2 regions of the Arthrobacter sp. AG367 genome follow, and region 1 is predicted to be linked to the other one. Evidence: predicted binding sites of a transcription regulator. Region 1 holds the regulator's gene; the other holds the start of a gene.
What was found. Region 1 encodes LexA, which represses DNA repair genes until DNA is damaged. Its sites were predicted from a motif close to TCGAACANNTGTTCGA; they were not measured.

Region 1 (5,102 bases):
GTGTGAGCGGCTTATTGCTGCCCGTGAAAACCGCGAGGTCGTGTGGTTTTCCCGGGCCGGCACGTTCGATCCCGGCCAGGGATATTCCCAGCCCGATGACAATGCCCCGGTGCTGGTCAACATCGCGCCGCTGTCCGTGGCAGGCAGGCTCCGGGAAGGACTCTTCGCCGGGCACACCGTCGTGCTGACGTCCGCAACCCTCGCCATTGGCTCGGCATTTGAACCCGCGGCCGGGGGACTGGGCCTTATCGGCGACGGCGCACCCAGCTGGACGGGTGTGGATGTCGGCTCGCCCTTCGACTACCCGAAACAGGGCATCCTCTACGTGGCCGGCCACCTGCCAAAGCCGGGCCGCGGCGTTTCGCCGGAGGCGCTGGAGGAACTGGAAGCGCTCATCAAAGCGTCCGGCGGGGGTGCCCTCTGCCTGTTTTCATCCCGACGGGCTGCCGAAGAGGCTGCCGACGCCCTGCGGCCGAAGCTCGATGTGACTGTCCTCTGCCAGGGCGAGTCGACCATGACCGCTTTGGTGAAGCAGTTCGCCGACGAACCGGACACCTGCCTCTTCGGGACTATGTCCCTGTGGCAGGGGGTTGACGTTCCGGGAGGCTCCTGCCGCCTGGTGGTGATCGACCGCATCCCGTTCCCCAGGCCGGATGATCCGCTGATGACCGCGCGTTCGCGTGCCGTGGCCCAGGCCGGCGGAAACGGCTTCATGTCCGTCTCGGCCACGCATGCCGCCATCAGGCTGGCCCAGGGTGCCGGCCGCCTGATCCGGTCCACGGGAGACAAGGGCGTGGTGGCCGTTCTGGATTCCCGGCTGGCAACAGAGCGCTACGCCGGATTCCTCCGCGGCGCTCTGCCGCCGTTCTGGGCTACCACGGACCGCAGCAAGGCGCTGGCGGCATTGGCCAGGCTGGGCGCGGACGCGGCCACGTAGGGCCCGGCAGGCGAACGACGCCAGCGGGGGCAGCCGCCGTGCAATTTCCGGCAGGCCGTCCCTTCGCGGGAGACCCGGTCAGAGGGAACGCAGGACCGAGACAACCTTGCCCATGATGGTGGCATGGTCGCCCAGAATGGGTTCGTACTGCGTGTTTTGGGGCAGCAGCCAGGTGTGGCCGTCGCGCTGGCGGAATGTCTTGACGGTTGCCTCGTCATCCAGCAGGGCAGCAACGATGTCCCCGTTGGCTGCGTCCGCCTGGCGCCGCACCACCACCCAGTCACCGTCACAGATGGCGGCATCCACCATGGAGTCGCCGGCCACCCTAAGCATGAAGAGCTCGCCCTGGCCGACCAGCTGGCGGGGGAGCGGCATGACATCCTCCACGAGCTGCTCAGCGAGGATGGGACCGCCGGCAGCAATCCGGCCAACCAGCGGAACCATGGCCGTATCCAGCGCGGTGGGCAGCTCCGTTACCGTGGCACCGCCGCCCGTGGCCTGCGGCGCGGGGGAGGCGCCGGCGGCATTGCTTCCGCTGTCCAGCGTGAGGGGCATCAGCACCTCCATGGCCCGCGGCCGTTTGGGGTCGCGCCGCAGGTAACCCAGCTTCTCCAGCTGCGAGAGCTGGTGGGTCACGCTGGACAGGCTGGCCAGGCCAACCGTGTCGCCGATCTCCCGCATGGAGGGCGGGTAGCCGTTGTCATTGACCGAGCGCTGGATGGTTTCGAGGATCTTCTTCTGCCGGGGGGTCAAGCCCTTGGCGGTCTTCCTGGGTTGCGGGGCGGTCCTGCCCCCGGCGGCTGCTGCTGCCATATTCGCCAATGCCTTTCGCTTGCCGCCGGATCTTCCGTTGCGGCCTGTTCCACAGCGCCGCCGGAAGGACTCCCACTGTCATTGTCAGACCCTGCTGTTCAACTTCAGTGGTGGTTGTTCTTTGGTTCAAAGCTAGGCCAGCCACATTGCTTTTTCAAACATTTGTTCTAGCGAGTCTCGACATTGTTCGTTGATAGGTGCTAAAACTTAACAAGCAAAGTTCGAACATGTGTTCTAACCAGCGATTGCCCCGTTCGAAAACATGGCCGGAGGAGCTCCGGACACGGTGTGAACGGCAGGGCGGCAGCGGGCGGACACCCGGGCAGCACGGCAGGTCCAGGAGGGCTTAGTTCATGTCAGCTTTATCTCTTCACCAGGTTTCACCTACGCACCGCGTTTCCCTGCAGACCCGGAAGCCCTCGCAGCGCCGGACGCCGTCAGCAGCGCCCCTGCGGCTGACCCGCCGGGGGCGGATCGTCCTGATCGGAGTTCCGCTTGTGCTCCTCGCGGTACTCCTGCTGTCCCTGTCCGGACTTTTCAACGCACCGGCCAAGGCATCCGATTCAGCTGCGGATTTGGCCGTGACGCCGACGGTCACCGTGACGGTGCAGGCGGGCCAGTCGTTGTGGAGCATCGCAGGCGCTGTTGCTCCGGACCGCGATGCCCGGGACGTGGTGGCGGACATCGTCCAGCTCAACAACCTTCCGGCCGCCGCTGTGCTGCCGGGGCAGCAGCTGTTCGTCCCCACGCACTGAGCGGCACCTGGTGTTGGCCTTTGAGAAAGATGACCGGGACAGCAACGCCGGTGGCGAACAGAATCCGTCACATTTTCCGGTAGTTGCCGCGGCAACTAAACTGTTCAGGTGAACGACCAGCTAGAGCGTCTGAACCGACTTCCCCTCCGCAGCAATCTTCGCGGGCTGACCCCCTACGGGGCACCCCAACTGGACGTTCCCATTTTGCTGAACGTCAATGAGAACACCCATGGTGTTCCGGCGGACGTGCGCGCCGCCATCAGCGCGGCGGTCACGGAAGCAGCTGCAGGCCTCAACCGGTACCCGGACAGGGAATTCACCGACCTGCGGAAAGCTCTCGCGGAATACCTGGGGCACGGGCTCGACGAATCAAACCTCTGGGCAGCCAACGGCTCCAACGAGGTCCTGCAGCAGATCCTCCAGGCCTTCGGCGGCCCCGGCCGCACCGCCCTGGGCTTTCCACCCACGTACTCCATGTACCCCCTGCTCGCCAGCGGAACCGACACCCAATACATCACGGGAGTGCGCTCGGAAGGCTACGACCTGAGCGCCGAATCCGCCGCCCGGCAGGTCGAGGAGCTGCGGCCCAACATCGTCTTCCTCTGCTCGCCCAACAACCCCACGGGGACCGGCCTGGGGCTTGACGTTGTGGAGGCTGTCTATGACGCCGGCGAGGACAGCCAGACCGTGGTGATCGTCGACGAGGCCTACCACGAGTTCGCGCATGACGGCACGCCCAGCGCCCTGACCCTGCTGCCCGGCCGGGAGCGGCTGATAGTTTCCCGCACCATGAGCAAGGCCTTCGCACTCGCCGGCGCCCGCCTCGGCTACATGGCCGCGGCCCCGGAGGTCACCGATGCCCTGCGGCTGGTGCGCCTTCCGTACCACCTGTCCGCGATTACCCAGGCAACCGCACTGGCCGCGCTCCAACACCGCGAGGCACTGATGGCCGATGTCCAGGACATCAAGGCGCAGCGGGACCGCATTGTGGCCGAACTGACCAGGATGGGCCTCAAGCCTGCCGCCTCGGACTCCAACTACGTGTTCTTCGGGGGCCTGGAAAATCCGCACCAGGTATGGCAGGAGCTGCTGGACGCCGGAGTGCTCATCCGCGACGTGGGCATCCCCGGCCACCTTCGGGTCACCGCAGGCACTGAGGCGGAAACCACAGCCTTCCTTACCTCCCTGGAACGCATCCTTGCGGGCCAGGCCGCGCTTCCCGCCTAGACTTGATACTGCGGCGCTGGGCGCCTTGAACTACTTCTTCTCCCACAAAGGATCCTTCACCATGAGTCCCACCGGATCGAATACGGCTGCGGCCCGGACCGCCCGCATGGAGCGTGCCACCAGCGAGTCCTCCGTGCTCGTGGAGATCAACCTCGATGGAACCGGCGTATCGGACATCGATACCTCCGTGCCGTTCTACGACCACATGCTCACGGCCCTGTGCAAGCACTCCCTGATCGACATGACGGTCAAGGCCACGGGTGACACCCACATCGACGTCCACCACACTGTTGAGGACGTGGCCATCACCTTCGGCGAGGTCCTGCGGACCGCCCTCGGGAACAAGGCCGGGATCCGCCGGTTCGGTGAGGCCACCGTTCCGCTGGACGAAGCGCTTGCGAACGCTGTGGTGGACGTGTCCGGACGCCCGTACCTGGTGCACGGGGGCGAGCCGGCCGGGCAGGAGTACCATCTGATCGGCGGCCACTTCACCGGTTCCCTGACCCGCCACGTCTTCGAAGCCATCACACTGCACGCCGGCATCTGCCTGCACATGAACGTGCTGGCCGGACGGGACCCGCACCACATCGTCGAGGCACAGTTCAAAGCCTTCGCCCGCGCCCTCCGCGCCGCCGTCGAACCCGATCCCCGGGTTGAAGGCATCCCCTCCACCAAGGGGGCGCTGTGAGCGGCCAGGTCCTCAAAGACGGGGCGATCATCGATCCGTCAGCATCAGGCAAGCTGCCTTCACCTGAGGGCAAACCCACGGTCACCGTGCTCGATTACGGTTCCGGGAACGTCAGGTCCGCAGTCCGGGCACTGGAACGTGCCGGCGCGGAAGTAGTCCTGAGCGCCAAGCCCGAGGATGTACTGAACGCGGACGGCCTGGTGGTTCCGGGCGTAGGTGCGTTCGAGACCGTCATGCGCGAACTCAAGGCCGTGGACGGCATCAGGCTGATCGGCAGGCGGGTGGCAGGCGGACGCCCCGTGCTTGGAATCTGCGTGGGCCTCCAGGTCCTTTTTGAAGCCGGAGTGGAACACGGCACCGAAGCCGAAGGCATTGGCGAATGGCCCGGCAAGGTAGAGGCCCTCCCCGCGGAGGTGGTTCCGCACATGGGCTGGAACACGGTCAAGGTGCCGGAAGGCTCCAAACTCTTTGCCGGGGTCGAAAACGAACGCTTCTACTTCGTGCACTCATACGGCGTGCAGGAATGGAACTTCGACGTCATCCAGCCACGGATGGCGCCGCCCCTGGTCACCTGGTCCGAACACGGCGGCCCCTTCATCGCCGCCGTCGAGAACGGCCCCCTCTGCGCCACCCAGTTCCACCCCGAAAAGTCCGGCGACGCCGGTGCGCGGCTCCTGCGCAA
Region 2 (5,102 bases), on a different contig from region 1:
CCGGGCCGAACCGGTCAAAAATCCTGTGGTACACGTTGTGGCGTTCCGCGCTTTCCACATCGATGTCAATGTCAGGGAGGGTGGCCCGGTCGTTGGAAAGGAAACGTTCAAAGATCAGGTCATGCTGGAGGGGATTCACATGGCTGACCTCGATCAGGTAGTTGACCAGGCTTGAGGCTCCTGAGCCCCTGGCGGCCGCCCGGACCCCCATGTCCTGGATCATGCGGGATACCTCCGCCACCGTCAGGAAATAGGCGGAGAAACCCAGGTTCCGGATGATGCCAAGCTCATGCTCCAGCCGGGACAGCATCTCCTGTTCGGGTTTTCCTGAGATCCCCGGGAAACGCCTGCCGATTCCCGCATGGCAGCGCTGGATCAGTTCGGCGTGCGGATCCTGGCTGATCCCAATAACCGATGCTTCCGGAACCACTGGCTGCTTCCACCCCATATCGGTGCTGGGGTCGATCCGGCAGAGGTCGGCGAGCGCCTCTGTTTGCGCCATCAGCTGTTTGAGGTCTGCTGCACCGTAACCGGCAGCGGAAATGATTTCCTTTCCCAGTCCCAGCATTTGTTCGGAGGTTTTCAGCCAGCCCTGCCCGGTGGGCTGCAGGAGCGGTTCACCTGCAAGTTCCGGAAGGGACTTCAGGGTCCGGGCAGAATCCAGGACGTCGGCGGTTGGTGCGCCGTCTGCGGCACAGTACCTGACGGCGTTGGTGAGGATGGCGGGTACGTGGTGTTCCTCTGCGAGCCTGAGCATGCGGACTGCATGTGCGGTGCTGAAGGGAGTCCCCGGAGCGCTGAGCTGGGAGACAATTTCCGCCACGACCGTTCCAGCGGGCATGGCATCCAGCCATTGCTTGAACAGGGTCCGTGGACGCAGGTAGCGCCGGCCACCCATGGCCCGTCCGACGTCGGAATCCGGTCCAATCAGGACGGTCAGCACCGGCTTGAGGGTCTGGGGGTCAAGGGTGCGGGAGGCGAGTTCGGCACGGGTGACCGCGGCGGGCACCGCTCCCCCGGCTTTCCCCGAGGTCCTGGCGTGGGCATCGGAAACCAGCCGGCACAGCGCACGGTACCCGGCACCGTTGTTGTGGCCGCGGGCCAGCACCACCACCCTGCCGGATACCTGTGTGCGGTGATCGCCGTCGTCGTCAAATACTGCAAGGTCCACCCCCACTATGGGGTCGATGCCCGCCGCCATGCAGGCCTTGAGGTGCTTGATGGTGCCGTACAGCCCGTCCCGGTCGGTGCAGGCAAGGGCCGTTGCGCCGTCGGCTGCGGCCGCCATTGCCAGCTCTTCAGGCCAGGAGACACCGTAGTGGGCACTAAATGCCGTGGAAACGTGGAGGTGGGTAAAGCTCATGGTGATGGGAGGTGGGGATTCATGCGGTTTTGGGGCGAAGGCCGTCATGGATCCGCAGCAGCCGCCAACGGCCACTGCGGATATGGCGGGTCAGGTCAAGGGTGAGGGGTTCGGCAACGGCAGGTTCTCCTGGCCCCATCGGGCGGGACGCCACTTTGGCAGGCAGTACCTGGACCCGCCAGATTTCGTGGTCCACCACGCCCGGTCCGCTTCCCAGCGGAGCCCGGGTATCCTCTGCCCACCATTGCCGGCGTTCATACCAGCGGACAGGTTCGGCACAGACGATGTATGACGTTCCTGCCCACGTCAGGGATTCCGGCTGCCCGGAAGCGGAGCACACCACGTCAACGGACTCGCTGAACATGCCCACGTGCGCCTCCCTGCAGCTGCAGATTTTGACCCTTATTCGAATATGTATTCGAACGAATCCAGTCTACGCCGGGGAGGCAGCAAAACATAGGCGGGGGTGGACGGAGCGTGCGGCAGGGAGCAGGATGATGGCATGAGTACCGATGACGCACTCCTGAAGCAGGCAAGCATCAAGACCCAGGACTCCACCCTGGTTGCACGGTTCGACATCGACGGCACCATTCCGGACTCCGGGGCCTATGTGGTGGGCCTGATGGGAGCCTCGCCGGATTATTCCATGCAACGACGGCTGTGCATTGAGTTCATGAACGGGGAGGCAATCGCCTGCTACTCGTTCAACCGGGACCAGGGAATCGAGGAAGACTACGACCTGTCGGGAGTGTCCCACTCGGACAACAGCATTACCGGGAGCTTTCCCGCGACGGCCTTGACCGGGCTGGGGCAGGGCCATGTCCTGTCAGCCTTCAGTGAGGCGGACGGCCGGGAGTTCCAGCACGGGGTGCCGGTGGAGGAAGCCCTTTAGGGCTCCTCCGCCAGCCCCCGGAACAGGTCAGCTGTTTTCTTTGTGGATCCGCAGTTCAAGTTCAATAAACGCGGAGATCATCGCCCGGTAGGTTGCTTCGACGATGTCCGGATCGATGTCCTTTTTCTCTGCGGCGGACCGGACGTGCTCGATGATCCGCTCCACCCGGCCCGGGGCACGCACCTCTGCGTCATCACCCTTGAGGGTCCCGGCGATCCTGATCAGCCGTTCGCGGCGGGCAATGAGGGTGACAATCTGTTCATCCACCTCATCAACGGCAACCCGAACGGCAGCGAGCTGTTCCTTGTCGGCCCGGGCATCCCTATCGTTTCCTTGAATTGTCGCCATCATCTGACAGTATCGAAGCATGGAGCCAAGAGTCGACTTTATCTCCCTCGGAGTCCGCAATGTTCAGGCATCCCGCGACTTCTACGTTGATGGCCTTGGCTGGCCGGTCCACCGTGAGGTTGCCGGGGAAGTGCTGTTCATCCAGGTGAACCACGGCCTGGTGCTGTCCCTGTGGGACGTCCGCCAAATGCAGGCCGAAGCGGGCACCAGCCCTCCCGCCGGCATCCCCTGCATCACCCTCAGCCACAACGTCGCCGGTCCCGGGGACGTGGACAGGGTCATGGAAGAGGCCGCGGAGGCCGGCGCTGACATCATTGCCGAGCCGGTCACCCAGCCGTGGGGCGGCTACACGGGCTATTTTGCCGACCCCGACGGGTTCCGCTGGGAAGTGGCGTACAACCCCACCTGGGCAGTGGACGACGCCGGCAGGGTCACCGTCTGATCCCCGGCCTCACCATGAGGTGCGGCTGCTGGAGCTGGGCTGAAAAACAGGGCTGGGAAAACAGGCCGCTAGAACAGGGCGCTGGAACAGGGCAGCTAGAACAGGGCTTCGACCGGGCGGATCAGTTCGGGGCCGTTGTTGCGGACATTGCCCACTTCCTTGCCCACCGACTCCACCCGCCAGTCGGCCGCGGCATTCTTGACGCCGGACCGCACCAGGTCCACGAGTCCGGCGGCGTCATCCGCCTGCGGATCCAGCCATGCCTCCATGGTGTCCCTGTCCATGGGCAGGGGGACGCGGTCGTGCAGCTCCGTCAGCTTCCCGAAGATGGTGGATTCAGACCCCGGCGGAGGCGTGTCTGCCGTGAGGATGGACGTTGAGAGCAGCCAGCGGCCCGGATCCCCTTCGGGAACGGAGGGGTCCTTCCACCACTCGTAGAGGCCGGCGAAGACCAGCCCGTGGTCCGTGCCCGGGTGCACGTAGTAGGGCTGCTTCGACTTCCCAGGTCCCTGCTTCCATTCGTAGTAGCCATCGGCCGGGACCGCGCAGCGGCGGGACTGGACTGCCTTCCGGAACGCCGGCTTCTCCAGCACCGATTCGCTCCGGGCGTTGATCATGCGGGAACCGATTCCGGGGTCCTTGGCCCAGGACGGGACCATGCCCCAGCGTGCCACGTGCAGCTGGCGCACCTGCCGGGGCGCGGCACTGTCATCCACCAGGCGCTCCAGCACGATGGGGACGGCATCGGTGGGTGCCACGTTCCACGACGGCGGGATGCTCACCTCGCTCTCCAGCTCGGCATCGAACTCAGCCAGCAGGTCCCCCACGGCGCGTGCCATTACGTAGCGTCCACACATGGCACCAGCTTGCCACCGGCCGCCACAAACTGTCATCCGGCGCCGTTTCAGGCGTCAGGCACCGGGGAATACCGGCAGCCACGCTACGGTTGACGGTAAGGAAACCTTTCAAGCGACGTATAGGAGATCCCTGTGGACTTCACTCCCGAATCCGGCACCATCACCATGTTCTCCACCACCTGGTGCGGCTACTGCAACCGGCTCAAGAAGCAGCTGGACGCGCAGGGCATCGGCTACACGGAAGTCAACATCGAAGAGGTGGACGGCACTGCCGAACTCGTGGAGCAGCTGAACGGGGGCAACCGTACGGTTCCCACAGTGCTTTTCCCGGACGGCTCCGCAGCCACCAACCCGTCTGCTGCCGAGGTCAAGAGCCGGCTGGCTGCCTGACCGGCCCAAGACGCGGCATCGCCGCAACTTTAGTGCGGGTCATGCCCCCAGGCTGCTGAAGGAAGCAGTTTCCAGGGTGGCATGGCTCGCATATGTTTTCAGCAGGGACCGCTCAACGGCTGCCACGTCAAGGCCGGGCACCAGGTCGTTGGCGGCACCGGCGGTTGCCGGGTCCCAGTTCAGGCCGAGCGCGGCATAGCTGTCGGTGAGGACCTTGCGGATCGGGGCGGAATCCTCCACCACGATGACGGAGCTGAAGAGCCAGCCACCCGAGACCACACGCTGCGCGGTACCCACCAGTTTCACCCGCCGGGAGTTGTCCGCTGGATCCGTTCCATGCACGCTGAATTCACCGGGACAGTACTCGCCTGGGATTTCCCCCACCGCCGCCTGCACCCCAACGCCCCGCAGCGCCTGCGCAAAGAGCTCACCGAAGTAACCGAACCTGGTTTTGGAACCGGCGACGGCGTCCGCGTCCGGTTCGATATGGTCCACCACAAGGGTGCCACGGTGGTAGGCGGCCGCGCGTCCCCCCGCCCGCCGGACCAGGGGTTCGAAGCCGTTGTCCCGGCAGGCACGGGCGGCGGCGTCAAAGCCGGGCAGGCGGGTGTCCCGCTGCCCGAACGCCACAGTGGGAGCCGGCCGGTACAGCCGCAGGGTGGGGCCGATGCCGCCGCTCCTTGCCCTGGCCAGCAGCTCCAGGCCGAATTCAAGGTCACGGCCCGCGCCGAGGGACACGTCCTGCCGCACCACGGTAAGCGTGCGGAGTCCAGTACCGGTGTGGTGCATTGTTGCGAAACTCCTGGGTCG

Region 2: a site for LexA is predicted at 1,770-1,785, ahead of FB478_RS03060 (DUF6504 family protein). Genes of this name have one in related genera too.

The regions. Positions count from the first base shown of each region.
Region 1 is NZ_VIVE01000003.1:33,676-38,777, reverse strand. It holds gene FB478_RS09950 (ATP-dependent DNA helicase) at 1-937, shown strand, start outside; gene lexA (transcriptional repressor LexA) at 1,016-1,750, opposite strand; gene FB478_RS09940 (LysM peptidoglycan-binding domain-containing protein) at 2,104-2,505, shown strand; gene FB478_RS09935 (histidinol-phosphate transaminase) at 2,614-3,732, shown strand; gene hisB (imidazoleglycerol-phosphate dehydratase HisB) at 3,794-4,420, shown strand; gene hisH (imidazole glycerol phosphate synthase subunit HisH) at 4,417-5,102, shown strand, end outside.
Region 2 is NZ_VIVE01000001.1:679,403-684,504, forward strand. It holds gene FB478_RS03055 (DNA polymerase III subunit alpha) at 1-1,363, opposite strand, end outside; gene FB478_RS03060 (DUF6504 family protein) at 1,383-1,733, opposite strand; gene FB478_RS03065 (hypothetical protein) at 1,866-2,255, shown strand; gene FB478_RS03070 (chorismate mutase) at 2,283-2,606, opposite strand; gene FB478_RS03075 (VOC family protein) at 2,623-3,045, shown strand; gene FB478_RS03080 (SOS response-associated peptidase) at 3,141-3,902, opposite strand; gene FB478_RS03085 (mycoredoxin) at 4,035-4,292, shown strand; gene FB478_RS03090 (lipoyl protein ligase domain-containing protein) at 4,332-5,081, opposite strand.